Regions from separate parts of the Idiomarina sp. 017G genome, predicted to be linked through region 2. Evidence: predicted binding sites of a transcription regulator. Region 2 holds the regulator's gene; each other region holds the start of a gene.
What was found. The regulator FliA, encoded in region 2, starts transcription of late flagellar genes. The targets are predictions, from matches to a motif close to CTAAAGNTNNNNNNNNNNNNGCCGATA.
Positions count from the first base shown of each region.

Region 1 (10,562 bases), on a different contig from region 2:
GCAAAACGACTTGGGTTGTTGTTACGCTTATTGTGCTGGCGGTTATCGCTGCCATAGTATGGTGGTGGCTGCCGGCTTCTGAAGACAAGAAGCAACAAACCGAAACGGTAGAGGTTGATCAGCAGCAATCAACAGAAGTTCAGGTTGAGGGTTATGAACAAGAGTCTGAAGAACCTGAGCCTGAAATTGAGCCAGAACCGATTCCAACCGAACCAGAATCTGAACCGGAACAAGAGCCTGCTGAACCTGAGCCCGAACCTATTGCCTTGCCAGAGCTGGACAATAGCACACCAACGGTGCTTCAGAATCTTGACTCAACCGACGTTAACATTCGTCCATTAAAAAGCTCTCAGATTATTCGTGACGCAGTTGTGCTGATGGACAATATCAGCAACGGCAGCATTGTTCGTGAACGGACTATTGTTCAGCGTCCCGACGGTCGTTTTAGTGTGCTGGAGGTAGATGGTGAACTTTATATTGATGAAAGCAGCTATCGCCGATACGACGCTTTAGTTGACTGGTTTGTAAGTTTGCAACCTGACGCACTGGCAGAAAACTATGAGTTATTTAAGCCTTTAGTGCAAGAAGCCTACGCAGAAATTGGCTATCCGGAGTCAGACTTTGATGACACCTTGATAGAAGCCATTAATGTTATGCTTGATACTCCGGTTCCGGAGGGATTGGTTCAGGTAAAAGACGACAGCGTTATGTATACTTTTGCTAACGAGTCTTATGAGTCATTGCCTGCAGCGCAGAAACAACTGATTCGCATGGGCCCTGAAAACATTAAGCGAGTGAAAGAAAAATTACGCGAGATAAGACGGGTACTACAGTAATTTTATGACCGATAAACAAGTAATTCCGGAATTTGTTAAAGGCGAATTCCCTGTTAGCCATAACCGGTTTTTGCGCTGGGTAGGTCGTTTGGGCTTACGTGTACTGGGCGGCTGGAAAATTAATGGCGAAATGCCTCACGTGAGAAAAGCGATTCTTCCGGTTGCGCCGCACACATCTAACTGGGACTTCCCGGTTGGAGCCTGCGTCATGCTAGCTATGGGGTTAAAGCTGAATTATTTAGCTAAGAGCAGTCTGTTCCGTTTTCCGCTGAAAGGTTTGTTAACCAAACTGGGCGGTCTCCCCATAGACAGAAGCAGCGCAAATGGTGTTGTTGGAAATATGGTGAGGGAGTTTCGGGAGAAAAATGAACTGATTCTAGTGATAACTCCTGAAGGCACAAGAAAGCGTGTAAAAGAGTGGAAAAAAGGCTTTTTACATATGGCACAGCAAGCTCGTGTCCCTGTTGTCCCCATAGCTTTTGACTATGCACGTAAAGCTATCGATATAGGCCCCGCGCTGATGATTGGCGATGAACTGGAAAAAGAGCTCGCCCGGGTTAAATCTTATTTTGAGCATGCGCACGGTAAGCATGGAGAAGCGTGTTGAGAACGCTTTTTCGTAGTTTTCTGCTCCTGTTAATACTGCCGCTATTTAATGTGGCAGTAGCCGCAGACTTCTGGCAAAAAGAATGGGTTGTCCCCGAATATGCCGAAGGTAATAGCTTAATTATTCGTCCTCTTAAAAGCTCTGATGCCGAGCGTTTCTTTCACAGCTATATGACGTCGCAGAAGTGGCTTTATAAGCGACTGGGATGGTCCTGGCCATCTGAAAAAAGCACTCTTCAGCAAAACGAAACCATGGTGAATTACCACTTGGAGCAGGCAAAAGCGCAAACAGCTTTTACTTATTTGGTGATTGATAAGGCAGATAAGTCCATTATTGGAGCCGTTTATATGGTACCGGTGGCTGCCAGTAGACAAGAAAAAAACGGCATTTCACGCAGTGCTTATAATGCTGAGGTCAGTTGGTGGCTTTTAGAATCTGCCATTGACGATAACTTGCATAACGATTTTTTTGTGCTTTTAAAAGACTGGCTGGAAGCAAGTTGGCCCTGGCGGCAAGTGCTGCTTCCGGTATCAGAAAATAACGAAACAGCGTTGCAGCTACTGGAAAGCAGTAGTGCCCGCTCGCTGGGTCGTGACTTAGATGCCCAGGAAAGGTATTTCTCCTACTCAATTTCACGCAAATAGCCCCACATTGTGCTATGATCGCGCGCAATTAACGAACGGTTAATAAGGAAAACTCATGCAGGTAATTGAAGGTGGAATAAACGCGGCTGGTAAAAAGTTTGCCATTATCGTTTCTCGCTTTAACCATTTTATGGTTGAAAGCTTATTAGACGGTGCTGTGCAGACATTAAAGCATTATGGCGAAGTAGCGGACGACGATATAACCGTTGTGCGTGTTCCCGGTGCTTATGAAATGCCGGTAACGGCGAAACGTCTGGCCAGCTCTGGTAAGTATGACGCAATTATTGCGGTCGGTGCGGTTATTCGCGGTGGAACACCACACTTCGAGTTTGTTGCCGGTGAATGTAATAGTGGTTTAGGCCGGGTTGCGACCGAGTTTGATTTACCTGTCGCATTTGGTGTTATCACTACCGATACGCTGGAACAAGCCATTGAGCGCAGTGGTTCTAAAGCCGGAAATAAAGGCTCGGAAGCCGCATTAAGCGCGCTTGAAATGGTCAATGTACTGAAACAACTCTGAGATACTTCAAATGAAACCCGCAGCAAGAAGAAAGGCCCGCAAGTTGGCCGTGCAAGCAATTTACTCATGGCAGCTATCGCAAAACAGCTTTAGCGATATTGAGGCTCAATTTTTAACGGAAAATGACACCAGCAAAGTGGACGTTGACTACTTTTTAGAGTTAGTCCGTGGTGTTGGCGGGCATTACCGGACACTGGATGAAGCGCTGGAACCGTTTTTAGACAGACCGATTAAAGAGCTTGACCCTATTGAACTGGCTGTTCTTCGACTGGCGGCTTATGAGTTGCGTGAACGCGTTGATGTACCCTATAAAGTGGCTATCAACGAAGCAATAGAGCTGGCTAAATCTTTTGGTGCCGATGAAAGCCATCGTTTTGTCAACGGCGTACTCGATAAAGCAGTAGACACTTTCCGCCCAACCAGGCAGTAACTTATGCCCCGCGATGAATTTTCGCTAATTAATGAATACTTCACTCATCGCTCCGCAAAACGGGGCGATGTTGCTATGGGCATTGGAGATGACGGCGCTGTTGTCCGGCCAATGCCTGAGCATGACCTGGTCATTGTTACCGATACTCTGGTTGAAGGTGTGCATTTTGATATGACCACACCACCCCGTGCTATTGGTCATAAAAGTGTTGCCGTGAACTTAAGCGACTTAGCGGCTATGGGCGCTCAGCCGTGCTGGATCAGTCTGGCTTTGACGCTTCCTCGTATGGACGAAGACTGGCTACAGGAATTTAGTGGTGGCCTGGATGAAATTTGCAGTTATTACGATTGCCAGTTAATTGGCGGCGACACAACCAAAGGCCCGCTGACAATAACTATTACAGCTCATGGACAACTGCCTTCGGGCAGCGCGATACCGCGTTCCGGGGCAAAGGCGGGCGACTGGATTTATGTCAGCGGCTCTTTAGGTGATGCTGGCCTAGGCTTGCAGGTTACGCAAAATAAAGTGAGCACAACCGGACGACATTTGCAGCAGGTGATAGAGCGCCTGCATTACCCCACCCCCAGAGTCGCTTTAGGGCAAAGTCTGCGAGGCGTAGCAAGTTCCTGCATTGATATTTCTGACGGTCTGCTGGCCGATTTACGGCATTTAATGACAGAAGCAGGCACTCAGGCGCAACTGGAACTGGAAAAGCTGCCGCTGTCACTGGCGTTAACCGAAACACTTCAGGTGGATGACGCACTTGCTTTGGCTTTGACCGCCGGAGACGACTACGAGCTTTGCTTTACCTTGCCCGAGGAACATCGGGGGCGTATGGAAACCTTAACCACGCACCTTAAGACCCGACCGGTATGTATTGGTCGTGTAGCGAACGGTGAATCCGGTGACATTCAGTTGCGCTATAATGGCGAAGACTGGTTGCTGGCTGAGGGTTATAGTAGCTTTAATCACTTTCCGCAGAACGAAGCCACTAAATAAGAGATTTAAGGAGCCACAAGTCCATGTCTCATGCGAAACTTTCATGGTTTAACCCCATACATTGGCTTGCGTTGGGTTTTGGCTCCGGTCTTGCTCCTAAAGCGCCGGGTACCTTTGGAACACTTATTGGTATTCCGGCCGTTTTTTTATTAGCTCCACTTAATTGGTGGGAATATTTGCTGGCTCTGGTGGTAATGACGCTGGCCGGTATTTGGATATGCCAGTATACCGCTAAGGCAATGGGTGAGCACGACCACCCTTCAATTGTCTGGGATGAAATAGTTGGCTATGCCGTTGCCATGTTCGCACTGCCTGTAGAGCCATTTTGGTTGCTGGCGGCCTTTGTGTTGTTCCGCATTTTTGATATATGGAAACCAGGCCCAATTGGCTGGGCAGATAAAAAGCTAAGCGGCGGCAATGGTATTATGATGGATGACGTGCTGGCGGGGATTTTCTCGGCAGTATTACTGCATTTAGGTTGGTGGTTGTCAGGTCTGCTGGGCTAAAGCAAACCTGACCTTGCCATATACTTCAGCTTTTTTTTATAAAGTCATTCACCTGCCGCTCAATACCTGCGGCATCCAGACCCAGTTCGGCACGAACTTCACCTTGCGAACCATGTTTAATAAACTCGTCCGGTAAGCCTATTGTTAACACTTGCGGGCTTGCTTTGTGTTGGGCTACGTATTCGCTCACGGCACTGCCTGCGCCGCCTGCTATGACATTTTCCTCTACAGTTACCAGCACTGAATGGGTTGTCATTAACTGGTCCAGACAAGCTGTGTCCAGAGGTTTTATGAAACGCATATCGACAACGGTGGCATTAAATTTGGCTGCCGCTGCTTCCACTTCCGGCAGCAGGGTACCAAAATTAAGGAAAGCAATATTCTGCCCCTCAGTAAGGGTTTGAGCTTTTCCTATATCAATAACTTTACCCTTACGAAGCTCCAGACCAACACCGGCTCCACGGGGATAACGAACTGCTGCCGGACCTTTGTACTGATACCCGGTGGTTAGCATGTCCAGACACTCTTGTTCATTACTGGGAGCCATTACCACCATATTAGGTATGCAACGAAGGTAACTTAAGTCAAATGCGCCCTGGTGAGTGGGGCCATCGGCACCGACAATACCGGCACGGTCAATGGCGAAGAGCACATCAAGGTTTTGCAGAGCGACATCGTGAATGAGCTGATCATAACCGCGCTGTAAAAAGGTGGAGTAAATGGCGACAACCGGTTTCAGTCCTGAAATAGCCAGGCCCGCTGCGTAAGTCACACTGTGCTGTTCAGCTATAGCCACGTCAAAGTACTGTTGTGGATATTGCTGTGAAAACGTCACCATACCGGAACCTTCACGCATCGCCGGTGTTATTGCCATTAGCGACTTGTCATTACTTGCGGTATCGCACAGCCATTGGCCAAAAATTTCAGAATAGCTGGGAATACCCGGTGCTTTCTCAGGCAGGCTGGACTCTTTGGGATCAAACTTTGGCACGCCATGGTAACCAATAGGATCTTTCTCTGCAGGTCGGTAACCTTTGCCTTTTTGCGTCACAATGTGCAGCAACTGCGGGCCGCCTAAACTGCGCATGTTCGATAACGTATCAACCAGAGTATCAACATCATGGCCGTCTATCGGGCCTATGTAATTGAACCCCAGCTCTTCAAAAATAGTGCCCGGTGCCATCATGCCCTTCATATGTTCTTCGGCACGGCTGGCAAAATGACGAATATGAGGCAGCGGGCTGAGTAATTTTTTGCTGCCTTCCCGCAGCGAGGTATAAAAACGACCAGACAATAAGCGCGCGAAATGATGGTTCAGAGCACCAACGTTTTCTGAAATAGACATGTCATTGTCGTTCAGCACCACCAACATATCTGGTTTTATATCACCAGCATGATTCATGGCTTCAAATGCCATACCGGCGGTCATTGCACCGTCGCCGATAATAGAGACGACTTTTTGTCGTAGACTTTGCCTTTGCGCTGCTACCGCCATGCCTAACGCTGCTGATATAGACGTACTTGAATGCCCGACTGAGAGCACATCGTATTCACTCTCTTCGCGCCAGGGAAAAGGGTGAAGCCCGTCTTTTTGACGAATAGAGTGCAACCGTTGTTTACGCCCGGTCAGAATTTTATGTGGGTAAGCCTGATGGCCAACGTCCCAAACCAGCTTATCTTCTGGTGTGTGATACACATAATGCAGGGCAACCGTAAGCTCTACGGTGCCTAAACCTGACGCGAGGTGGCCGCTGCTTTGGCTCACTGAGGTTAATAAAAACTGTCTAATTTCTGCGCACAGTTCCGGCAATTGCGTCCGCGGTAAACGGCGCAGGTCAGCGGGGGAGTTAATTTTATCAAGTAACGGATATTGTTGAGTCATTCAGTTAGTGGTCCCGCTTTAACAGCAAGTCGGAAAATTGTTCAAGTCTGTCTGTATTGTAAGGGATATCGCTTAACGACTGTAGTGCTTTATGGTGTAAGTTTTGCAGGCGTTGCTGAGCACCTTCAATACCGAGCAAACGCACGTAAGTTGATTTTTCAGACGCGGTATCTGACCCCTGAGGTTTGCCCAGAGCTTCAGTATTACCTGTTACGTCGAGGATATCATCCTGTACTTGAAATGCCAGCCCCAGATAATGAGCGAACTGCTCAAACTTTTCCCGCCATTGTTGCGCATTGTCATTACCACACAATACACCCATAGTGGCGGCGGCGGTTATCAACGCGCCGGTTTTACTTAAATGCATTTGCTCTAGTGCGTCTTCAGTGACGATTTTAGCTGTTGCCTGTAAGTCTATTGCCTGACCTGCACACATGCCGCGGGCACCGCTGGCTTTAGCCAGTACCTGAACTAATTGCAGCTGTCGTTCACTGGGTAATTGTTCCATACGGTTTTCGGTTAAGACTTCGAAAGCCAGTGTCTGTAGCGCATCTCCGGCTAAAATCGCTGTCGCCTCGTCGTAAGCAATGTGGCAAGTCGGCTGACCACGGCGTAAATCGTCATCATCCATTGCTGGCAAGTCGTCATGAATTAAAGAATAAGCATGTATCAACTCAACAGCGGCAGCGGCTTGCAGAGCGTCATTCTTATTGGCGCCACAAATATCGGCAACGGTCACCAGCAGATAGGGGCGAATACGTTTTCCGCCCATTAACACTCCGTGCTGCATGGCCTGGTTCAGACGCGGGTTCAGGGTTAACTGCGCGAGCGCTTGCTTTAAGAATGAATCGACTTGTTCTCGTGTTGCTGCTGTTAACGAGTTAATCGTCACATCAGTTCTCCATTGCTTTCATCATTTCCAGATTGCTGTTCAGCCAACAAAGTTGTCACTTTTTGCTCAGCCTGCTGCAATTGTTGCTGGCTGGAACGTGACAAGGCAATGGCTTGTTCGAATTTTTTCAGCGATTGCTCAAGCGGTAAGTCGCCTTGTTCCAGTTCATTAACCAGTTGCTCTAGCTGCTCCAGAGCCTGTTCGAAAGATTGCTGTTTCTGTTCGTCTGCCATAGCTAAGTCTGCCTTAAAATCTTTGATGAGCCGCATTGCTAATAGAATGAAAGTTAATTATCCGATAAAGAATCCGGAATGTCAGCCGATGATCTCATTATTCCTGTGTAAGATGAACAGATGTCGCTTGTAAGCGCGACGCGATTGTTTAAGAATGAGCACAACAGCATAAATGAAAACTCAAATCGGGGAGGAAGGCTGAGTGGATATAGCAACGCTCTTAGGAATTATAGGGGCCATCGGCTTTGTCGTCGTTGCTATGGTTCTGGGTGGGGACATAACCCTGTTTTTAGATACCCAATCGTTCTTTATCGTATTCGGCGGTTCATTATTTATAACCTTAGCGAACTTTTCTCTGGGCCAGTTTCTGGGCACGGGGAAAGTGGTCGTTAAAGCGTTTTTCTTTAAAATTGAACATCCACAAGAGCTTATCGATACTGCTGTTGAGATGGCCGACTCTGCGCGTAAAGGTGGTTTTCTGGCGCTTGAAGAAGCGGAAATTCCGAACAAATTCTTTCGTAAAGGCGTAGACATGCTGGTTGACGGTCACGATGCTGAAGTTGTCCGCCAAACCTTGTCGAAAGACATAAAAATGAGCTTTGCCCGCCATGAAGAGGGCGCCCGGGTATTCAAAATACTGAGCGATGTAGCACCGGCTATGGGTATGATTGGTACCCTAATTGGCCTGGTTGCTATGTTATCTAATATGGATGACCCCAAAGCTATAGGCCCTGCCATGGCCGTCGCTTTGTTAACCACCCTTTATGGTGCCTTTTTAGCCAACGTTATTGCCATTCCTATTGCTAATAAGTTAGTGCTACGGGCCGAACAGGAAAAGCTGAACCGGCAATTGATACTGGATGCCATTTTAGGTATTCAGGACGGTCAGAACCCTCGCGTTATTGAAGGTATTTTACGTAATTACTTAGCTGAATCTAAGCGTATTGGTAACGAGGATGAGGACGAGTAGTTATGGCCTCAGAGAAAGTCAGAGACGAAGAAGAAGAGGACTGCAACTGTCCGCCAGCGGGATTGCCCATGTGGATGGCAACCTTTGCCGACCTCATGACTTTGCTCATGTGCTTCTTCGTGCTGTTGTTGGCTTTCTCCGAAATGGACGTGCTGAAGTTTAAGCAAATAGCCGGTTCAATGAAGTACGCTTTGGGCGTGCAGAATAAAATTGAAGTGAAAGACATTCCTAAGGGTACCAGTGTTATTGCCCAGGAATTCCGCCCCGGGCGGCCTGAACCAACGCCAATTGAAACTATTCAGCAGCAGACCGTGGAAATGACACAGCAGATGCTGGAGTTCCAGGAAGGTGAGTCCGATTTTGCCGGTGGCCAGCAAACCGAGCGTGGCGGTCAGGAATCTGACAGCGCAGAAGACGCAAAAGAGGCGAAGGCAGAAAATACGGAAGCTATGACGCAGGTATCTAAGGAGCTTATGCGTCGTATCGAACAGCAGCTTGAGAATGAGATTAAAGCCGGTACGATTGAGCTTGAGCAACACGGTCAGCAAATTATTATTCGCATACGTGAACAAGGTTCATTCCCAGAGGGGTCTGCATTTTTGCAGCCACAGTTCCGGCCTATTATTCAGCAAGTCGCCGGGGCGCTGAAAGATATTCCGGGTGAGGTCACTATTTCTGGCCATAGTGATAATGAAAAGCTGGTATCGGAAATCTACTCATCAGACTGGGATCTCTCCAGTAAGCGTGCCGTTGCTGTTGCGGAAGAAATGCTGAAAGTGGATGGCTTTAGCGAAGATCGGCTGGTGGTTATGGGTTACTCCGACACTAAACCGTTGGTGCCGAATAACTCGGAAGAGAACCGTAAGCGAAACCGTCGTGTTGAAATATCGGTCATGCAGGGTAAAGCGGCAGAATCTGACCCGGTTGATGTAATAGACTGAGCGCTGGTTTCTGCCGGGCAGGACACGTATAATTGCCCACTTTCCTAAAGACTTGACGATTTAGCTATGAAGTTTGTTGTTCGCCTGCACGCTGAAATTACCATTAAAAGCCGTTCTGTTCGTAAGCGTTACGGTAAAGTACTGACCAATAACCTGCGTAAAATTCTGGCTCCGGTCGATGACTCGATATACGTCAAATGGCTGTGGGATCGCATCGAAGTTTCTGCTGATGGCGACGACTCTCAGGTGCGTAGTGAAATCAAAGAGATTCTGCAAAACACCCCCGGTATTTCCTGGTTTGCCGAAGTTATAGAGCGGCCGCTAACCGATTTTGATGCTATTGCCGAGTTAGTTGGTGAGCACTGGTTAAAGCGTTTACCGGGAAAAAGTTTTGCTATGCGGGTTAAACGTAAAGGTAACCACGAATTTAATTCACAGCAGTTAGAACGCTATGTTGGTGGTTATTTGCTGGAGCGTGTTCCGGATACTTCTGTAAACCTTTCTAATCCGGACCTGGACATTGCGCTGCAAATTACTAATCAGATTGTTCATTTGGTTGGGGAGCGAGTGAATGGCTTAGGTGGTTTTCCTATTCCTACTCAGGAAACCGTGCTGTCATTGTTAAGTGGTGGTTTTGATTCTGGTGTTGCAACCTATGATTTTATCCGGCGCGGCGCGCGGACTCACTTTTGCTTTTTTAATTTAGGCGGCGACGCCCATGAAGTGGCTGTGCGTCAAATAGCCTATTATTTGTGGAAGCGCTACAGCTCCTCGCACCCCATTAAGTTTATTAGTGTTGATTTTGCCCCTATTGTTGATGACATTCTGACAAACGTCGATAACGGCCAGATGGGTGTTGTGCTAAAACGGCAAATGCTGCGGGCTGCGGATAAAGTCGCTCGTTATGTGAAAGCGCAGGCGCTGGTAACGGGTGAAGCTATGGGGCAGGTATCCAGTCAGACCCTGTCTAATCTGAGGGTGATCGATCAAGCTACATCGGCATTAGTTTTACGCCCGCTAATAACCAAAGACAAACAGGAAATTGTGGACGAGGCAAAGCGCATTGGCACCGAACCATTGGCTAAATCCATTCCTGAATATT
Region 1 is NZ_SNWT01000002.1:143,870-154,431, forward strand. Features, by position in the region: gene DEU30_RS05780 (DUF3014 domain-containing protein) at 1-836, shown strand, start outside; gene DEU30_RS05785 (1-acyl-sn-glycerol-3-phosphate acyltransferase) at 841-1,443, shown strand; gene DEU30_RS05790 (GNAT family N-acetyltransferase) at 1,437-2,087, shown strand; gene ribE (6,7-dimethyl-8-ribityllumazine synthase) at 2,143-2,607, shown strand; gene nusB (transcription antitermination factor NusB) at 2,618-3,037, shown strand; gene thiL (thiamine-phosphate kinase) at 3,041-4,036, shown strand; gene DEU30_RS05810 (phosphatidylglycerophosphatase A) at 4,060-4,542, shown strand; gene dxs (1-deoxy-D-xylulose-5-phosphate synthase) at 4,568-6,424, opposite strand; gene DEU30_RS05820 (farnesyl diphosphate synthase) at 6,429-7,316, opposite strand; gene DEU30_RS05825 (exodeoxyribonuclease VII small subunit) at 7,313-7,549, opposite strand; gene pomA (flagellar motor protein PomA) at 7,752-8,519, shown strand; gene DEU30_RS05835 (flagellar motor protein MotB) at 8,522-9,460, shown strand; gene thiI (tRNA uracil 4-sulfurtransferase ThiI) at 9,527-10,562, shown strand, end outside.
Region 1: pomA (flagellar motor protein PomA) is a predicted target of FliA. The motif match lies at 7,614-7,640, and genes of this name have one in related genera.

Region 2 (10,562 bases):
TTTTAAGCATGTCTGCGGTGTTAGCCGGCGCGGCTTACTTTAAACTTAAGAAAACCAAGACTGAAGAAGGCGAACTGGTTGAAAAAGAACAGGAGCAGCAAGTTCAGCAGGCGCAACAAAAAGAGCTCAGCTGGGATGACGTACGCCACGTTGACACTATAGGTCTGGAAGTTGGTTATCGCTTAATTCCTTTGGTGGATAAGCAGCAGGGCGGTGAATTGCTGTCACGCATTAAAGGTGTACGTAAGAAGCAGTCTCAAGAGTTTGGTTTTCTTGTTCCGGCCGTACATATTCGGGACAACCTCGATTTAGGCCCCAACAGTTACCGCATTACTCTTATGGGTGTGACCATGGGTGAAGCTGAAATTCGTCATGACTGGGAGATGGCGATTAACCCGGGTCAGGTATTCGGTGAGCTGGACGGTGAGAAGACAAAAGATCCGGCCTTTGGCCTGGATGCTGTCTGGATCCGTCCTGAGCAACGCGAGCACGCTCAAACTCTGGGTTATACCGTGGTTGACGCTGCAACTGTAGTCGCTACTCACTTAAGTCAGATTGTAACCAACCATGCATCTCAGCTGCTGGGCCACGAAGAAGCACAAGAATTGCTGGATCGTCTGGGGCGTACTCATCCTAAGCTGGTTGAGGGGCTGATTCCGGATCTATTGTCACTGGGCAACTTTGTGAAAGTACTGCAGAACTTACTGGACGAAGGCATCGCGATTCGGGATATGCGCACTATTGTACAAACTTTGGTTGAGTATGCAGGACGTAGCCAGGACCCAGAAGTACTGACGGCTGCAGTCAGAATTTCACTGCGTCGGTTAATTGTTCAGGACATTGCTGAAGGGGCGGCGGAATTGCCCGTCATAACTTTGGCACCAGAGTTGGAACAGATGTTGCATCAGTCACTGCAAATGGCTGGTAATGACGGAAATCAGCAAGGCGCCGGAATCGAACCTGGTTTGGCCGAACGCCTGCAACAGTCATTACGCGAAGTGCATCAGCAGCAGGAAATGAACGGGGAACCTTCAGTACTGCTGACCTCAGGGCTTTTACGGTCAACCATGGCGCGTTTTGCGCGTCACGCTACCGATGGTATGCGCGTGTTGTCCTATCAGGAAGTACCGGATGATAAACAAATTCGCATTGTCAGCTCAATTGGTGGACAACAAAACGGTGGTGAACAAACCGCCACACAAGAGTAACGGGAGTCGCTTGTGAAGATTAAACGCTTTTTTGCCGAAGATATGCGCCGTGGATTGCAACAGGTTAAAGAAACCTTAGGTCCGGATGCGATTATCCTGTCCAATAAGAAAGTAAACGGTGGTATTGAGCTGGTTGCAGCCATTGACCCCGATGCGCAACAGGCACAGCCAATGGCTGATCAGGCCCCAAATGAGCCGGCTGCGTCAAAGACACCGGAAGTGCCGGCTGAGTCTTTGCAAGAGCTGTTGCAACGTCAGGCACAGGTTGCACAGCCCACACAGCCCACTGCTGCGCAAGCGACTACTGAACCGGCACAACGGCCAGAGCCGAAAGCCGAGCCACAAGAATTTAACGCTTCTCAACTCAGCGACGATATTTTTCCTGAACAAGTAAACGCACCGGCAGCAGACGACTCCCAGGCCATTGCTGAACTTCGCTCTCAGGTCAATGGAATTCGTCAGTTGCTGGAACACCAGTTAAGCGGCTTGATGAAACAAGAAATGGATCGTGAAGAACCAACCCGCTCTATGCTGATGAACCGCTTAATGGATATGGGCTTGAGCGAGCGAGTTGCCGACCAGATTGCCTGTTTTATTCCTGAAGGCGGATCAGATGATGAAGCCTGGGAACAGACTCTGCATTTATTAGAAGGTCAGCTGAATACGACCTCTGACGACATTTTGACGCGCGGTGGAGCGGTTGCGTTAGTCGGCCCTACCGGTGTCGGTAAAACCACGACCATTGCGAAGTTAGCCGCTCGTTATGCGCAACGCCATGGTGCCGATAAAGTGGCTTTAATTACCACCGACACCTTTCGTATTGGTGCCAGTGAACAATTACAAACCTATGGTCGTATCATAGGGTGTCCGGTCAAAGTGGCAAAAAATGCACAGGAACTGGCAGATGCATTACTTGCGCTACGTCAAAAAAGTCTTATTTTGATTGATACGGCAGGCATGGGTCAACGCGACAAGCGTTTGAACGAACAGTTAAGCCAGCTTATTCAGAATTCACGATTGCGGATTCGTCCTTACCTGGTGTTGTCTGCAACATCACAAAGCCAGGTGCTGATGGATGCGGTTAAACAATTTAAAGCACTGCCTTTGTCTGGTTGCATTTTTACTAAGCTGGACGAATGCTTAAGTTTAGGTGAGAGTATCAGCGTAGCAATAGAACATGGCTTACCGGTTGGTTATTTAACAAATGGTCAGCAAGTACCTGAAGACATTCGGGTAGCGGATGCCAACTTTATGGTTGCCGAGGCTGAGCGGCTGCTTGATAAAAGCATTTGTTCCTCAGTGTCAGACGTGCCAAAATCGTACTGGAATGAGGCGTTTTCTCGCTGAATTAGCCAATATAATATGAAGCTGTTATCAATCTAGTCAGAAAAGAGATACGCCCGATGGATCAAGCAAGCGGTCTGCGAAGAATGAAACAATCGAAAGTAAAAGTTATTGCGGTAACTGGTGGTAAAGGCGGCGTTGGGAAAACCAACGTGTCGCTGAATATGGCTATCGCAATGGCAAAGCAGGGCAAACGAGTATTAGTGCTGGATGCCGACTTAGGTCTGGCTAACGTCGATGTTATGTTAGGCCTGCGGGTTGAGCGCAACCTTTCTCATGTGTTGAGTGGGCAGTGTGAGCTGGAAGATATTCTGATTGAAGGCCCGGCAGGAATTAAAATTGTTCCGGCAACATCGGGAACGCGTTCTATGGTGGACTTGAGTGAATCTGAGCATGCTGGATTAATAAGAGCCTTCAGCCAGCTTCAGGGAAACTATGACGTATTAATTGTCGATACCGCAGCGGGTATTGGTAATACCGTTGTCAGCTTTGCCAGAGCGTCACAGGATGTTTTATTAGTGGTTTGTGATGAACCCACATCAATTACTGATGCTTATGCACTGATCAAAGTATTGAGCCGGGAGCAAGGCCTGTTTAAATTCAAGGTGGTTGCCAATATGGTAAGAAATCTGCGCGACGGACAAGTATTGTTCAATAAATTGACTAAAGTAACCGATCGGTTTTTAGACGTTGCTTTAGAGCTTGCCGCGATTATACCTTTTGATGACAACTTGCGTTTAGCTGTTAGAAAACAACAACCTATGGTACTGGCTTATCCAAAATCACCAGCCTCTTTAGCGATAAAAGCGTTGGCTAAGAAAGCCATTGACTGGCCTGTTCCGGCTCAAGCCGGCGGGCATTTAGAATTTTTTCTTGAACAATTGATAACTTCTGCCGATAACGAGAGTAAGCGGGATGTTGCCAATGAATAAAGCTGCCGTTTATGCCGCCACTGCTGACAACCGGAATGCCATTATTGAACAGCATACCGGGCTGGTTAAGCGTATTGCACACCATATGATGGCTAGACTTCCAGCCAGTGTGCAAGTGGATGATTTGATCCAGGCGGGCATGATTGGCTTATTAGAAGCTGCGCGTAACTTTGATAACACTAAAGGCGCCAGTTTCGAAACTTTTGCCGGCATTCGCATTCGTGGTGCGATGCTGGACGAAATTCGTCGTGGTGATTGGGCTCCGCGCTCGGTTCATCGTAATCATCGGCGTGTACTGGAAGCCATTCGTCAGGTTGAAAATGAAACCGGACGCGATGCAAAAGACACGGAAGTGGCCGCAAAGCTGAATATGGGTATGGATGAATATCATCATATTTTGCGGGATGTCAGCACGGGACGAATCGTTGGTATTGAAGATCTTGGTGTATCAGAAGATGCTATCATGCCAGAGCAGGTAACGGGTTCAGCTTATGAGCCACAAAGAGATGTTGAGAACGCGGCGTTTCATAAAGCGCTGGTTTCGACAATATCTTCGTTACCAGAACGTGAAGCTTTGGTGCTTTCGTTGTATTATGACGAAGAATTGAATTTAAAAGAGATAGGTGAAGTGCTGAGCGTGAGTGAATCACGAGTCAGTCAAATTCACAGTCAGGCAATGTTGCGACTGAAGTCGCGAATGCAAAATTGGGTTGAATAAACTTTGGTTGTAATCGAGAGCCTCAGTGGAGGGTGCTTTGGATAAAAATATGAAAATTCTCGTTGTGGACGACTTCTCTACAATGAGACGAATCATTAAGAACTTACTTCGTGATCTTGGCTTTACCAATATACAGGAAGCCGATGACGGTAATACCGCATTGCCCATGTTGCAGAACGGTGATTTCGACTTTGTCGTAACCGACTGGAATATGCCGGGTATGCAGGGAATCGACTTGCTGCGTGAAATTCGCAAGGACGATAACCTGGCTCATTTACCTGTGTTAATGGTAACAGCGGAAGCCAAGCGAGAGCAGATCATTATGGCAGCTCAAGCTGGAGTAAATGGTTATATTGTTAAACCATTTACAGCCGTAACGTTGAAAGAAAAGCTCGACAAGATTTTCGAACGAATCAGCTAAAGGGCGAACGACTATGTCTGATAACGCCCATGATATTTCTCTGGAGCAAGCCAAGGAATTAGTAGCCTTGCTTGAAGACGGGAAACAACAGCAGGCTAACCAATTACTGGAAGATGTTTACAACCGTCGTAATGACAAGTTGTTTACCTCTGTAGGCCAGTTAACAAGAGACCTCCACGAAGCGCTCCAGGACTTTCAGGTTGACCCTCGCATTGTGCAAATGACGCAGGATGATCTTCCGGACGCGCAAAATCGTCTGCTGTATGTCATTGAAAAAACTGAAGACGCCGCGAATCGCACGATGGATGCTGTAGAAGCCTGTCTGCCACTTGCAGACGACATGCATCACCGTGTTGAGAAAGTGATGCCGGCCTGGAACCGGTTGATGAGCAATGATATTCAGATAAATGAATTCAAGTCTTTATGTCATGAGGTCGATGACGTACTTAAGCGCTGTGGTGAAAACATGCCTCAAGTGCACGGGTTAATGACTGAAGTGCTTATGGCGCAAGATTTTCAGGATATTACCGGACAAGTTATTCGTCGGGTTATTCAATTGGTTGAAGACGTTGAAAAGAACCTGATTGAATTGCTGAAGATATTTGGTAAAGAAGAAGAACGTCGTAACGCGGAAAAAGCAGGGTCTGCGCCTAAGAAAGATGCAGCCCATGCCGAAGGCCCAATTATCGATGCTGATCAACGCGATGACGTGGTTGGCGGACAAGACGAAGTGGACGATTTGTTGTCCAGTTTAGGTTTCTAGGAGCATCAGTCGCATGAGCTTTGATATGGACGAAGACATTCTGCAGGATTTTTTGATCGAGGCTGGAGAGATCCTCGAGCAACTGTCTGAACAGCTAGTTGAACTGGAAAATGATCCGCAAAACAAAGATCTGTTGAATGCTATTTTCCGTGGCTTTCATACGGTTAAAGGTGGTGCCGGGTTCCTGTCTCTGGGAGCTCTGGTTGATACCTGTCATGGTGCGGAAAACGTATTCGATACCCTGCGTAATGGTCAACGTACGGTCACTTCCGACCTGATGGACGTGATTCTTCAGTCTTTGGATACTATCAATACTCAGTTTGCGCAGGTGCGCGCCAAAGAAGAACCTGAAGCAGCTTCACCGGAGTTGCTGGAATTATTGCATAAGTTGAGTGAACCAGAGTCTGAGGACGAAGCGCCTATAGAGGTTCCAAAAGATGAACCTGCCGAGGAAACAGATCCGGAACCAGAACCTGCAGCAGAAGAAAGCAGCAGCGACAGCATTGATGAAATTCAGGACGATGAGTTTGAAGCGTTGCTGGATGAGTTACACGGTGAAGGCAAAGGTCCCGGAAAAGAAGACAAGCCAGCGGCGTCCAAGCCCAAGGTAAATGAAGACAGTGATGAGATTTCAGATGATGAATTTGAGTCATTGCTGGATGAACTTCATGGCAGCGGCAAAGCGCCTCAAAGTGCTGAGAAAAAACAAGAAAAGCAGAAAGAGCCTGCAAAAGACGACGAAATAACAGACGACGAATTTGAATCCTTGCTGGACGAGTTGCATGGCAGTGGCAAAGCGCCGACACCGAAAGGTGATAAGCCTGCTAATGAGCCAGCACCGAAAAAGCCTGAACCCAAAGCGCAGCCGAAACCTGCGGCAAAACCAGCATCCAAACCAGAACCGAAGCCTGAGCCGAAATCAGAGTCTAAAGCGAAACCAGCAGCGGCTCAGCCGGTAGATAAAAAGCCAGCTGCACCAGCGCCTGCTCCGGTTGAAACTACTGTGCGGGTTGATACCAAGCGCTTAGATGAAATTATGAACATGGTCGGCGAGCTGGTACTGGTCAGAAACCGTTTGTTGAGCCTGAGTAATTCTGATGAGTCAGACAGTGCTGAAATGGGCAAAGCTATTTCGAACCTGGATGTTGTCACTGGCGACTTACAGGGCGCGGTGATGAAAACCCGGATGCAGCCAATTAAGAAAGTGTTTGGCCGTTTCCCTCGGGTTGTCCGTGACCTGGCTCGTAGCCTGAAGAAAGAAATCAATCTTGAGATGTACGGTGAAGAAACCGATTTAGATAAGAACTTAGTTGAGGCTCTGGCCGATCCTTTGGTGCATTTGGTTCGTAACTCTGTTGACCATGGTATCGAAATGCCGGATGAGCGTGAAGCGAATGGTAAGTCGCGCTCAGGAACCGTCACCTTGTCGGCGTCTCAGGAAGGTGACCATATTATGCTGTCGATTAAAGACGATGGCGCTGGTATGGACGCTGAAAAACTAAGAGGCATAGCCGTTAAAAAAGGCATTATGGACGCAGACTCCGCTGCACGTTTAAGCGATGAAGATGCTTATAACTTGATTTTCGCGGCAGGTTTTTCGACCAAAGAACAAGTTTCGGATATTTCCGGTCGTGGAGTTGGCATGGACGTGGTTAAGACCAAAATCAGCCAGCTCAACGGTAGCGTTAAAATTAACTCAGAGTTAGGTAAAGGTACTGAACTCTTGATTAAAGTGCCGCTGACTCTGGCAATATTGCCGACGCTAATGGTCGCCGTAAAAGATCAGACTTTTGCTTTGCCGCTTGCTGTTGTCAGTGAAATTATCGACCTGGATATGAAGCGCACCAATACCGTAGACGGACAGTTGACTCTCATTGTACGTAACCGTGCTATTCCGCTGTTCTTCTTAGAGAAATGGCTGGTACGTAATCCGGATGGTTCTGCCCGCAATGAGCAAGGTCACGTGGTGGTAGTGCAAATAGGCAACCAGCAAGTAGGCTTTGTGGTGAACGCACTGATTGGTCAGGAAGAAGTGGTTATTAAACCCTTAGATAAGTTACTGCAGGGTACGCCAGGAATGGCCGGGGCAACAATTACCAGCGACGGTGGTATTGCTCTGATAGTCGATGTGCCCAGCATGCTTAAGTATTACGCCAAAAGATAACGGGACAAACCGTTCATGACTGTAAAAGTTCTCGTGGTAGACGACTCGGCGTTCTTCAGACGCCGGGTGACTGAGATTTTAGAAGACAATACCAACATTAAAGTGATTGGTAGTGCGAATAATGGCGAAGAAGCGGTAGAACAAAGCCGAACCCTTAAGCCGGACGTTATTACCATGGACATTGAAATGCCGGTAATGAACGGCATTGATGCTGTAAAAGCCATTATGAGCAGCAATCCTTGTCCTATTTTGATGTTCAGCTCCTTGACTCATGAGGGGGCGACAGCAACGCTGAACGCACTCGAGGCGGGAGCCGCAGACTTTCTGCCGAAGAAATTTGAAGATATCGCCCGTAACCGCGACGAGGCAGTAAAAACTCTGCAAGATCGCGTTATAGCGATTGCGAGGCAGCCGGTAAGCCGAACGTCTGCGCGAGCATCAACACCGCCGCCTGTTGCGAAGCAACCTGAACGTTCGTCTGAACCTACTACAGCGCTGGATCGTATCCGGCAACGTAATAATGAACTGCAAAGTCAGCGTGAAAGTGATGCACGGACAGCGACATCGGCTGGCGCATTAACAATAAACCGGGCTTATCAATTACTGGCGATAGGAACCTCAACCGGTGGTCCTGTTGCATTGCAAAAAATATTGACTCAATTGCCCGGCAATTTCCCTTATCCTATTGTTATGGTTCAACACATGCCTGCGGCTTTTACCAAGGCCTTTTCACAGCGTCTGGATGGTCTGTGCCAAGTGCATGTTAAAGAAGCTGAAGACGGTGATGTGCTAAAAGCCGGAACCGCGTATTTAGCGCCGGGCGGCAAACAGATGATGGTTGAAGGCCGTCCGGGTAGCGCCAGATTACGGATAAAAGATGACACTAGCGGGCGTATTACTTATAAGCCGAGTGTCGACTTAACCTTTGCCAGCTTATCGAAAACCTACATGGGCAAAGTGCTGGGTGTCATTTTAACCGGCATGGGTGCTGATGGCCGTGATGGTTCACGAATGCTGAAGGATCAGGGTGCGACTATCTGGGCTCAGGATCAGGCCAGCTGTGTTGTGTACGGAATGCCACAAGCGGTTGCCCAGGCGGGCATTTCAACCCGCAGTATCAGCCTCGAAGGAATGGCCAAGGCTATTATGAAAGAAGTCGGTTACAGCGGCTTATAGCAGGATGAGTGAATGATCGTATGGACGGTAGCTAATCAAAAAGGCGGGGTCGGAAAGACCACCACAACCGTTGCGCTGGCAGGCCTATTGGCTGAACAGGGTAAGCGAGTCCTTTGTATTGATACTGACCCCCATGCGTCATTAACCTACTATTTTGGGATTGATTCAGAATCGCTGGAGTCCGGCTCTTTTGATGTCTTCAGTGCTGGTAAAGCTGTAAGTGCAGATTTGATGCGCCGCAGTATTTTGCCTACCCAGTTTAAGCATCTGAGCGTTATGCCTGCCACTATGGCACTGGCGACGCTGGATCGTAAACTCGGCACTCAGGATGGTATGGGACTGGTCTTAAAACGTGGACTGGCAATGGTCGCTGATGATTTCGACTATGTTCTTATTGATGTGCCGCCCGTGCTGGGAGTTCTTATGGTCAACGCCCTTGCCTGTTGCCAGAGAGTATTGATTCCAGTTCAAACTGAGTTTTTAGCGCTCAAAGGGCTAGAGCGCATGATGCGAACCTTAACGTTAATACATAAGTCTCGCGGTGAGAATTACGCTTATACTATTATCCCGACACTTTATGACAAGCGAACCAATGCGTCTTTGCAAACGTATAAGAAGCTCATTGCACGTTATGGTCGCTCGGTCTGGAATGGCATGATCCCAATAGATACAAAATTCCGCGATGCCTCTAATGAGCAGCTCACACCTTCTGCTTATGCACCGAAATCGCGAGGGGTGTTGGCTTACCAGTCACTATTAACTAATTTGAAGCAGCTGGAAGAGCGTTGATTTATGACGACTAGACGCGATAACAGTGAAGCCGCTATGGCAGAATACCTCAATGCTTTACTGCTTGAGGAAGAAACGGTTGAGTTTGACAATGAACCGGTTAAACGGCTATTAGAGCAAGCGGCACCGAAAATTCAGGCGGTTGCTGAGGAAGAAACGGTTAGCTTAAACCGTGAACAGGATTTATTACCTTTAGTTTCTGCAAAAGCGGACGATAGCTATAAAGAACCAGAGGTTGAAACGGTTACGGAAACAGAAGTTGAAACAGAAACTGTTGACCTGACAACCACTGAGACAGACATTGATACGGAAGTACATACTGACACCGAAACGGAAGTGGAAACTGAAGTCTTTGAGGTTTCTGAGCCTCCAGCGGAGCCACTTCCCGATGCGATGTCAGAGTATATGGAACAGGACTTTCAGGCGTTATTTTTTAAAGTGGCAGGCTTAACTCTGGCCGTGCCGCTAAAAAGCCTGGGAGGCATCCATCAACTGGGCAAAATTAGTCCGCTGATGGGAAAACCGAAATGGTTCCGCGGTATTATGACTGAGCGTGACAATAAACTGCAGGTGGTTGATACGGCTCGTTGGGTCATGCCGGAAAAATGTACACCGGAGCTGGAAGAAAGTTTAGATTATCAGTATTTAATTACTTTGAATCACAGCCCATGGGGACTGTTGTGTGAAGAATTAGTGACCAGTGAACCTTTGCAGCCGCAATCGATTCAGTGGCGTAAGGAAACAAATAATAAGCGACCCTGGCTTGCCGGGGTTGTCCGTGACAGAATGTGTGCATTGCTGGATGTTAACGCATTGATTACACTTCTGGATAAAGGTCTGGGACATATCCAGCAAGATTAATAACGCATGGCGGAGTAAGAGATGAGTAAAGACAATCGCGCTATCAAGAATGAAACTGACGTTGATGGGAATGACGAAGTTCTGCAGTGGGTAACTTTCCAGCTGGAACAGGAAACTTACGGTATCAATGTAATGCAGGTTCAGGAAGTGCTGCGCTACAGCGAAATTGCTCCCGTACCCGGCGCA
Region 2 is NZ_SNWT01000001.1:58,271-68,832, forward strand. Features, by position in the region: gene flhA (flagellar biosynthesis protein FlhA) at 1-1,208, shown strand, start outside; gene flhF (flagellar biosynthesis protein FlhF) at 1,221-2,555, shown strand; gene DEU30_RS00305 (MinD/ParA family protein) at 2,612-3,484, shown strand; gene DEU30_RS00310 (RNA polymerase sigma factor FliA) at 3,477-4,202, shown strand; gene cheY (chemotaxis response regulator CheY) at 4,240-4,623, shown strand; gene DEU30_RS00320 (protein phosphatase CheZ) at 4,637-5,386, shown strand; gene DEU30_RS00325 (chemotaxis protein CheA) at 5,400-7,550, shown strand; gene DEU30_RS00330 (chemotaxis response regulator protein-glutamate methylesterase) at 7,566-8,726, shown strand; gene DEU30_RS00335 (ParA family protein) at 8,739-9,515, shown strand; gene DEU30_RS00340 (chemotaxis protein CheW) at 9,519-10,376, shown strand; gene DEU30_RS00345 (chemotaxis protein CheW) at 10,398-10,562, shown strand, end outside.

Region 3 (10,562 bases), 310 kb from region 2:
AACAGTTCACGAGGCATTATTCGTCCGTAATGAGCTGCAATCAGCCGCCTAAAATAGCTATTGTTGCCGGTGAGCACTCGGGTGATCTGTTAGGCGCCGGGCTAATGCAGGCCATTGCCAAACGTCACCCCAATGCAACTTTTATTGGAGTCGGCGGGCCTTTAATGGCAGAACGGGGAATGGACTCGTTCTTTGCCATGGATGATTTGGCCGTTATGGGCATTGCTGAGGTCTTTCAGCAACTTCCTAAGCTGTTAAAACACAGAAAGAACCTGGTCAACTATCTTATTTCTGAGCAACCGGATGTGATGATAGGCATTGATGCTCCTGACTTTAATCTGACGGTTGAAGCTCGCCTTAAAAAAGCCGGTATCCCTACTATTCATTATGTCAGTCCATCTGTCTGGGCATGGCGTGAAGGTCGTATCAAAGGCATAAAAAAGGCAGTGGATCACGTACTGTGTTTATTGCCTTTTGAGAAAGACTTCTACGATAGACACCAGCTACCAGCAACCTTTGTTGGTCACCCTCTGGCAGATGATATTCCTATGCAGTGGCAACAGACGGAAGCACGTAACGAGCTGGAACTTGAACCTGATGTTACGTATCTTGCCATTTTACCTGGAAGTCGTAAGGGTGAGATTGCCCGTATGGCGCCGGTATTTCTGAATGTAGCGAACAAGCTAGCAAAAAAATATCCGGAATTACGCTTTGTTGCTCCTATGATAAGCGAAGCTCGAGCCATACAATTTCGGGAATTAGTTGATCAGTTCAGTCCTGAACTGGATATTGTATTACCTGTTGGTGAAAGTCGAAAAGTTATGGCGGCAGCCAATTATTTACTGCTAACGTCGGGAACTGTTGCGCTTGAAGCCTTGCTGATTAAACGGCCAATGGTAGTCGCTTATCGTTTTCATTGGTTGTCTTATCAAATCATTAAACGTTTGTTTCACGCACCTTTTTTCTCTTTACCTAACCTCTTAGCGGGTAAAGAAATTGTGCCGGAACTGGCTCAATCAGAAGCTTCGGAAGAGGCAATCGAACAAGCGCTAGTGCGGTTAATTGAGCAAGACAACCAGCCGCTTTTGGAGCAGTTTACGAATATTCACCAGCAATTGAAGGTGTCGGCGAGCGAAAAAGCCGCTGATGTGGTTGAATCTTTTCTATAGTTCTATTTTTTAGAAAAATAAATAGAAAATAATGCGCTAATAATTCCAAAAAATAGACTCTATTATAAGGGTATACCAACTTAAGGAGTTTATTATGGGTTTATTAGTTGATGGTCAATGGCACGACAAGTGGTATGACACCAAAAAACATGGTGGCCGCTTTGTCCGTAGCGAATCACAATTTCGCAATACCGTAGCGCAGGGTACTGAGTTTGAGCCTGAATCCGGGCGTTACCACCTTTACGTTTCTTACGCATGTCCGTGGGCTCACCGGGCGCTTATCTTCCGTAAATTAAAAGGTCTGGAAAGTCATATCGACGTTTCCGTTGTGCATCCGCTAATGCTGGAGAATGGCTGGGAGTTTGCTGATGCGCCACTTAACGAACCACTGTATGACGCGGACTTTCTTTATCAGCTGTATTTAAAAGCCGACCCGGAATACACCGGAAGAGTAACCGTTCCAGTACTGTGGGATAAGAAAAATCAGACCATTGTGAACAATGAGTCGGCCGAAATTATCCGTATTTTTAATTCCGCGTTTAATGAACTGACCGGGAATACACTGGACTTCTTTCCTGCAGATAAGCAAAAGCAGATAGAAGAAGTTAATGAATGGGTTTATAACGACATTAACAACGGTGTTTACCGCAGTGGCTTCGCGACTACACAACAGGCGTATGAAGAAGCGTATGAATCGCTATTCGCTGCCTTAGACAAAGTAGAGAACATTCTTAGTCAGAACCGCTATTTAGCCGGTGACGAGTTAACCGAGGCGGACTGGCGCTTATTCACTACTCTGGTGCGTTTCGATGCGGTTTATTTTGGGCATTTTAAAACCAATAAGAAGCGCATTGTCGATTATCCTAACATGTGGAATTACCTATTGGAGCTATACCAGCATCCGGGCGTGGAGGAGACCGTCGTGATGGACCATATTAAGACGCATTACTATGCCAGTCATAAAACCATTAATCCGACGCAAATAGTGCCTAAGGGGCCGGAAATCGATTTTCATCAGGCACATAACCGTAGTAGCAAGGGGAGTAGCCAGTCATGAGTGTTATTTTAGCCAAACACCGGGGAATGCCAGCGCAGGACGGCGCGGGAGTTAAACTCACTCGTATTATTAACCAGCCGGGTTTAAAGCATCAGGACCCGTTTTTAATGCTGGATGAGTTTCGCTCCGATAACCCGGACGACTATATTGCCGGTTTTCCGCCGCACCCACACCGTGGTTTTTGTACCCTGACCTATATGTTGGCGGGTACGATGGAGCATAAAGACTCTGTTGGTAATAGCGGTGAAGTGGATGCTGGTGGTGTGCAGTGGATGAAAGCAGCGAAAGGTATTATTCACGCCGAAATGCCGAAGCAAGTTGAAGGCCTTATGTGGGGCTTTCAGCTCTGGGTCAATTTGCCGGCCGATGAAAAAATGAGTGAACCTGAGTGGCACGACTATCCGGCAGCCAGTATTCCTGAGTTGAAAAATAATGATGCTCTGATCAGGATTATTTCAGGGCGATACCAGCAACAGGAAGGCCCCGTAAACGCGCCGGGAAGAGACTTTCTAATGCTGGATGTTCACTTAGGAAGTGAAAGCTTCAGCTTGCCGTCACAAGGGCAAAAACGACGCTTGGCTTATGTTTATCAGGGTGAGCTGACAGTGAATGGGGAGGCGGCGAAAGAGGGCGAGTTGATCTTGCTTGATCCTGCTGAAACCTTAGATTTTTCCGCTACTGAACATGCGCGCTTTATCTTGTTGGCCGCTAAACCTATTGAAGAACCCATTGCCCAACACGGTCCTTTTGTCATGAATTCGTCGGATCAGATTGAGCAGGCTATTAAGGATTATCAATCAGGTCAGTTAGCCGCTAACCAAAAGCTGAGCTAGCGCAGTTCCAACCCTTCAGTTTGCTCCAGTAACCGCTCATAGCGGTTACTGTGGCTACTGGATAATTGGAGCCCCTCTAAGACTTTAAAGCAATTATCGCATTCTTTCTTAAGCCGAACTCGCTCTCCACCTGGAATTTCTTCAACATAACGGACGGCCGCCTGAATAAAGTTAAGTGCAGCACCACTATTCATTGGCGCGGCCTCCATGGCTTTACGAAACAGCTCCAGTGCACGAATATAGTTGCCTTGCTGATAAGCATCTAAGCCCGCCTTATGAACTTCAAAGAAGTTATCCTGCTGTTTTTGAGCTGCAGCTAAGCGTGCCTGTAAAATTTTAGTGGTATAACTGTCAAGAGTCGGGTTTTCATCCTGATTCGCTGCTAGCGCATTCGCTTTTTCATACTCCCCGACATCCAGTAAAATGGCGATAACGTCAGGTAGTAAGTCTTTATTGATAGGCTGGTTGTGCGCCAGTTTTTCGCCAACAACCTCGTTTAAGCGTTGCTGAGCTTCGCGTAAACGACCATTAAATGAATCAATACGCGATAATAAAATGGATTCCAAATCCTCAAACGAAATATCGGCATGCAACAGATGCTCGTCATAGCGGGCTCGTTGCAGCTCCATTGTTGCTTCCGTCTGATACTTACTGATTTGCTGCGGTGTATCGCTATTTTCGGCCGCATCTAAAATGCTGCGTAAATAGTTGCATAAGTGATGTGCGTTACGAAAAACCGATTTACGAGCTATTTGCAAAACGTTGTTCATGGCTTGCTTGGCAATGTCAAAGTCGCCGTTGTCGCGGGCAATATGGGCCAGTTTGGTTTGCCTTTCAATTGAAAATGGCGCCATGGTGATGGCATCACGGGCGCTTTCCAAAGCGTCTTCCAGCTGCTGTTGTTGAAGGTAACATTCGGTTTTCAGGTCATAAGCTTCAACAGCATTAGGCATGCGCTTAATTAAATGATTAAGAATATTCAGGGCTTCTTCGGGAGAGTTTTGTAATAACCGCGTTTCAGCCAGTTTTAGAAAGACCCAACTGTGAGAGTTTTCCTCAAGTAGTTCTTTAATTGCCGTTTCCGCTTTATCTAATTGACCGGTTTTGTTGTACAACTCAATTTGCAGTTTGCGGCAGTAATTACTGTAGCGGCTGTTAGATTGAATATGTTTCTGGCAAGCACCAATACAGGCTTCATAATCATGATTTGTCAGCGCTTTGAATACGTCCTTTAACCACATGCGACGCTTATAGGCTCGCACAAGACGGGAGCGCAACACTCGATGTGAAAACGGTTTCATCAAGTAATCATCGGGTTGCAGTTCAAGTGCGCTGAGAACCATAGGTCGGGTGTTGTCACCGGTAATAATAAAGAACAGAGTATGCTCTTTCATTAACCCTCGAACTTGCAGTTCCTCTAAAACCTGACGACCATTGCGACCACGCCCAAGGTTATAGTCTACTAACAGAATATCGTGCGGGTTTTTAATGTAAGCGGCAATACCTGCTTCGCCGGTGGTCTTGACTTGTACGTCCTGCGCCCCCAAGTTTAACAGCAAGCCTTTGAGCATGACCTGAAAGGGCTTCTGGTCATCTATTAATAATACGCGTTTATTATTGAGCTCTAAGGTTTTGTCCATTTGCGTCAAACAGTATCCTGATCTTATTCATACCGACAGCATACTGGCTAATTTCAATAATGTTAAGCGGCAACAGAGGCTGATATGAAAGCAATTGCTATTTCCGAACAAAAAGTACACTGGAAGAACCATCCTGAGCTGGACGAGCCACAGGCTAATGAAGTTCAGCTGCGGGTACTGAGCGCCGGGCTTAATCGTGCCGACTTAATGCAAATAGCAGGGAAATACCCACCACCTAAAGGTGCCTCAACTATTCCTGGACTAGAAGTCTGTGGGGTTATAGAAAAAGTAGGTAGCGAAGTCAATGGCTGGCAAACCGGGCAACGTGTCAGCGCGTTATTGGCTGGCGGCGGTTTTGCTGAACAAGTGAATGTTTCTGCTGAACAAATACTGGAGGTGCCTGAAAACTGGAGTAATGCAGAAGCTGCGGGTTGGCTGGAAACTTTTGCCACTGCTTATCTCAATGTGTATCAGCTGGCTGACTTAAAGCCCGGAGAGCGGGTATTAGCTCATGCGGGTGCCAGCGGTGTGGGTTCGTCACTGATCCAGTTGTGCCGGGAAAGTGGTAATGAGCTTACCGCCATAGTGGGTAGTGGAGAGAAATCAGAGTTTTGCCTGAAACTGGGGGCGAAAAATGCGATAAACCGGCACAAACAGAACATTGTTGAAGAAGTTAAAGCTCTTGGCGAAGTCGACGTCATTCTGAATCCTGTCGCTGGTGAGTCTATAGCAAAAGACCAGCAGTATCTGGCACAGGATGGCCGTATTATTTTAATTGGTTTAATGGCTGGCGTGACTGGCGAAGTTGATTTCGGACGTATGCTGATGAAGCGCCAAAAGCTGATTGGCTCAACTCTGCGAGCATTATCACCGGAACGCAAAGGAAAAATTTTACAGGGTTTGTGGCGTGATTTTGGCGATAAGTTTAAAAGCAGCACCATAAAACCTATCATCGATGAGGTTTTTGCCGCTGACGATATTCAGCAAGCACTGGATTATGTTGCAGATAATAAAACTCAGGGTAAGGTGGTTATAACGCTTTCGGAAGAGTAATTCAGGCTGATAGCCAACTGCCGGTGCAGTAAAGAAATGGTGGAGGGGGCAGGATTCGAACCTGCGAAGGCTGAGCCGTCAGATTTACAGTCTGATCCCTTTGGCCACTCGGGAACCCCTCCACTCAAGAGGCGCGTATAATAACAGTCTTAGCTTAGCTGTAAAGAGAAAACTTAAACTTTTAGGACTTTGGCCGATACAGAAGTATCTGTAACCGATTATCCAGAGTCTTAATGAGTCAAGTTTCAGCTGTACAGAATAGTGCTGTCGAAAACCAGGCCGCTCATTTCTTTGAGCAACACGCGAGCGAAGCAGTTAATCACGGCTTCGCGGGCGAGTTTGCTTATTGGGTGTCTGCCTTGGGTGACGACCCGGTTATTTCTGAGCGCCCTGCGCAAGTTAACTGGCAAAGAACCATTGGTGCCGGCAGAACGCGGCCTTTAGATGTAAAGCCAGGCATGGTGCTGGCTAGTGGTGTCTATGCAACAGTTAGTCAGTTGTCAGACTTTAAACTACAGGACGCAACTCATCCTCAGCCGCTTATTCCCGATGCAACGCCTGATCGTTTGCCCCTGGAGCTTCTTCATAACCTGGACTGGCGGGTTCGTCAGCGGCTGGAAAAGAAGAAGCAGCCGCAAACGGACGAAAAAAACGAGTACAAATATAAAGGGCCCGCTGGCCTATACGATGTTCTGCAGAAACTAGGCATTACTCATTAGCGCTTAACTTGATTCTTTTCGGAGAGTTTTGCACAAGCAGTTTCAGCCGCTCTCGCTATGCGGCATAATAGCATTATCATTTCGCTAATTTCCAAAAAACCATGAAGCAACTCCGCCCAGAGGACGAAGACCGTATTGATGCTTTTACTGAGCACCTCTGGCTGCATCATGGCTCCAGCAATAATACTCAAGCCGCGTACCGCAGTGACTTACGCCGTTATTGTGAATATTTGCTATCGCTTAAAAAATCCTTAATGGACACTGATGAAGTGGTGCTGCAGGACTACCTGTTGTGGCGGCGTATGCAAGGCTTATCGCCACGAAGCACCTCGCGATTTTTAAGTTCGACGAAGAAATTCTTCCAGTTTGCTGTAAAACAGCAGTGGGTGGCAGTAGACCCAACAGCACGCCTGAAACGCCCTAAATTACCGCAAAGCATTCCACACTCGTTAAGCGAAGAGGATGTGATTTCTCTATTGGAACAACCGGATACAGAAACTCCCATTGGTCTGCGTGACCGAACTATGCTGGAAGTTCTCTATGCCACCGGATTACGGGTAACCGAACTTATTCGTCTGCAATATGACCAGTTGAGCCGCCAGCAAGGCTTAGTTCGGGTTGTTGGCAAAGGCAACAAAGAACGTTTGGTGCCGTTAGGAGAAGAAGCGCTGGAGTGGCTGGACAATTATTTAAAGCATGGACGTCCGGCAATAACGGATAAAAGCAGCCCCTGGATATTTGTTACGCAACGTGGCTCGTTATTAACACGTCAGGCATTTTGGTACAGATTAAAGCATTACGCCGAAGAAGCCGGCATTTACGCACATTTGTCGCCGCACACTTTACGCCATGCTTTTGCCACGCATTTGCTGAACCATGGCGCCGACTTACGTGTCTTACAGCTACTGTTAGGTCACAGTGATTTATCTACCACACAAATTTATACCCAGGTTGCACGTGAACGTCTGCAGGCCTTACATGCTCAGCATCACCCGCGAGGCTAATTGCATTTTGGCTGGTAACAGGGTAGGGTTCGGACAGTTAATTTAAGAGGTATTTATGCGCAATTTAATGTCTGTAGTTGGATTAGTCGGGCTGGTCGGCGCAAGTTTCAGTGCGCCGGCTATTAGTGCGGAACAAAGTGAAGTCGACACCCAGCACCTGAATAAAATTGGTATTGAAGTGTTGTCCACAGAGCCCGGTGAAATTGACGGCTATGTCCGTGCGGTGACTAATCAGGGCATGTTTTATGTGTCAGATGATGGTGAACGGCTGATTAGCGGCAATGTGTTTGATATAACCGGCAGTGAACCGGAAAACTTAAGTGAAGCGGGTATGGCTAAAGTTCGTCTGAAAATGCTGAAAGGTTTTGAAAACGATATGATCGTGTACCCGGCTGAGGACGAGAAATATCAGGTAACGATTTTTACAGACACTACCTGCGGTTATTGTCAGCGCTTGCACGAAAACATGGACAGCTATCACGCACAGGGCATTACCATAAAATACCTGGCCTTTCCCCGTGGTGGTATGAGTAGCAAAGGCGGGCAGCAGCTACAGACGGTTTGGTGTGCGGATGACAAAAAAGCGGCCATTACCGCCTTTAAAGAAGACGAAAATTACAGTGGCGACTTAAGCTGTTCCAATCCGGTTGCGGAGCACTACCAACTCGGTAAATCGTTTGGGGTAAGCGGTACTCCCGCTATTGTTCTGCCCGACGGTCGTTTAGTGCCGGGAGCGCTACCTGCATCACGTTTAATTGCTGAAATTAAAAAAGGTGAGTCACAGTAATTCATGAGTGATTATGAAATACGTCGTTATCAAGTCGTTGACGATGACTTTTTGCCGCAACAAATACCGCCTTTGTTGCGGCAAATTTATGCCCGCCGGGGTGTCCGTCGTGCTGACGAATTATCTTTGAAAGCCTCCGGTTTACTCCATTTCTCTTCGTTAAGAGATATCGATAAAGCCGTTGAACTGCTGCTAAATGCGTTAAAAAATCAAGAAAAGGTTTGTATTTGCGGTGATTTTGATGCCGACGGCGCAACCAGTTCGGCATTAATGGTGTCGGCCCTGCAGGCCTTTGGTCTGCAGCAAGTGGGTTATCGTGTACCAAATCGAATGACTGACGGCTATGGCCTGTCTGTTGCCATGGTAGAACAACTGGCCGTAGAGAATGTGCAGTTAATTGTGACTGTCGATAACGGTATTGCAGCGCATGACGCCATTGCACTTGCTCGTGAAAAGGGCATACAAGTGCTGGTTACTGACCACCATTTACCACCTGAAGAACTGCCTCCGGCTAATGCGATAGTGAACCCGAATCAGCACGGCTGTGAGTTTCCAAGCAAAAATTTAGCCGGTGTGGGTGTGGCGTTTTATGTTCTGCTTGCGTTGCGCTCAGCGTTACGTGAACAAGGTGTTGAGCCACTACCTAACCTGGCTGACTGGCTGGATCTCGTTGCTCTTGGCACTGTAGCTGATGTTGTGCCGCTGGATTATAACAACCGCGTATTGGTGCAACAGGGTATAGCCCGTATTCGTAAAGGTATGAGCCGCCCAGGAATTAAGGCGTTGCTGGAAGTTGCGAACCGTGATGCCAGTCAGCTGGCTGCCAGCGACTTAGGTTTTGCTCTGGGTCCGAGAATCAATGCTGCAGGCCGTTTAGACGATATTGGGCTGGGAATAGAATGCTTGTTAGCGGGTGAAACCCGGGCGCAGCAGTTAGCGCAGCAACTTAACGATTTAAACCAGCAACGTAAATCAATTGAAACGGAAATGCGCGAGCACGCTGAAAGCGCTGTCGCAAAGTTGCGCTTTGATCAGGGACAGGTGCCTGATTTAGTCACTTTGTATCAGCCGGACTGGCATGCGGGTGTTATCGGTATTGTCGCGGGCAGGGTAAAAGAGCAGGTGAACCGTCCGGTTATTGCGTTAGCCAACGATGACGATGAATTCCTAAAAGGCTCCGCACGTTCGGTCAGTGGTCTGCATATGCGAGACTTACTGGAACGTGTTCATAGTCTTGAGCCGGGCATTATGGAACGTTTCGGGGGACATGCCATGGCCGCCGGCTTAACCATGAAAAAAGAAAATCTGGCGCGCTTTTCTGAACTGGCGGAGCAAGTTGCGTCGGAGTGGTTGTCAGAAGAACAGAAGCAACGTGTGTTCTGGTCTGATGGCGAACTCACAACACTGCAACTTTCGCAGGACAGTGTGAATATGCTGCAAAGTGCAGGTCCCTGGGGTCAGCAGTTTCCCGAGCCTATGTTTGACGGCCAGTTTGAATTGGTGGATCAGCGCATTGTCGGAGAGCGACATCTAAAATTGGTGGTGCGTCATCCGCAAGGCGAATTATTAGATGCGATTGCCTTTAACGTCGATACACAACAATGGCCGGCGCGGCAGGCCTCCGTTGTTGAACTTTTATACAAGCCACAGCTTAATCACTTCCGCGGACGCACAAACGTTCAGTTGTTGGTGGAGCAAATCCGCGCAATACGTTAAACTACGCCCCTTTTAGAATTAACAGAATTAGGTAGTCGCATGTTTGAAACTAACGCAACCTACAACAACATCAAAGAAATGCGTGAGCGTAGTAATTCGCTTAGGGGGTATCTTTGACTACGATGCTAAGTTAGAGCGTCTGGAAGAAGTTACTCGTGAGATGGAACAGCCCAATGTGTGGGATGATCCACCCAAGGCGCAAGCCTTAGGTAAAGAGCGTGCGGCATTAGAGCAAGTGGTACAAACCCTGGATAAACTTCAGCAGGGGCTGGATGATGTCGAGGGTCTTGTTGATCTTGCGGTAGAAGCAGAGGACGAAGACACTTTTAACGAAGCTCATGAAGAGCTGTCCGGTTTAGTGAAACAGCTGGAAGCTTTAGAGTTTCGTCGTATGTTTTCAAAAGACAACGACTCGGCAGACTGCTACCTGGATATTCAGTCAGGCTCCGGCGGAACCGAAGCTCAGGACTGGGCTAATATGCTGCTACGCATGTATTTGCGCTGGGCAGAAGCGCATGACTTTAAAGCGGAAATTACTGAGCTGTCAGAAGGCGATGTCGCTGGTATAAAATCGGCCACGGTAC
Region 3 is NZ_SNWT01000001.1:372,482-383,043, forward strand. Features, by position in the region: gene lpxA (acyl-ACP--UDP-N-acetylglucosamine O-acyltransferase) at 1-30, shown strand, start outside; gene lpxB (lipid-A-disaccharide synthase) at 30-1,169, shown strand; gene DEU30_RS01830 (glutathione S-transferase family protein) at 1,264-2,226, shown strand; gene DEU30_RS01835 (pirin family protein) at 2,223-3,059, shown strand; gene DEU30_RS01840 (tetratricopeptide repeat-containing response regulator) at 3,056-4,699, opposite strand; gene DEU30_RS01845 (NAD(P)H-quinone oxidoreductase) at 4,784-5,752, shown strand; tRNA gene DEU30_RS01850 (tRNA-Tyr) at 5,790-5,874, opposite strand; gene DEU30_RS01855 (VC2046/SO_2500 family protein) at 5,986-6,471, shown strand; gene xerD (site-specific tyrosine recombinase XerD) at 6,573-7,475, shown strand; gene dsbC (bifunctional protein-disulfide isomerase/oxidoreductase DsbC) at 7,531-8,262, shown strand; gene recJ (single-stranded-DNA-specific exonuclease RecJ) at 8,266-9,978, shown strand; one part of gene prfB (peptide chain release factor 2) at 10,018-10,092, shown strand; one part of gene prfB (peptide chain release factor 2) at 10,094-10,562, shown strand, end outside.
Region 3: DEU30_RS01855 (VC2046/SO_2500 family protein) is a predicted target of FliA. The motif match lies at 5,925-5,951, and genes of this name have one in related genera.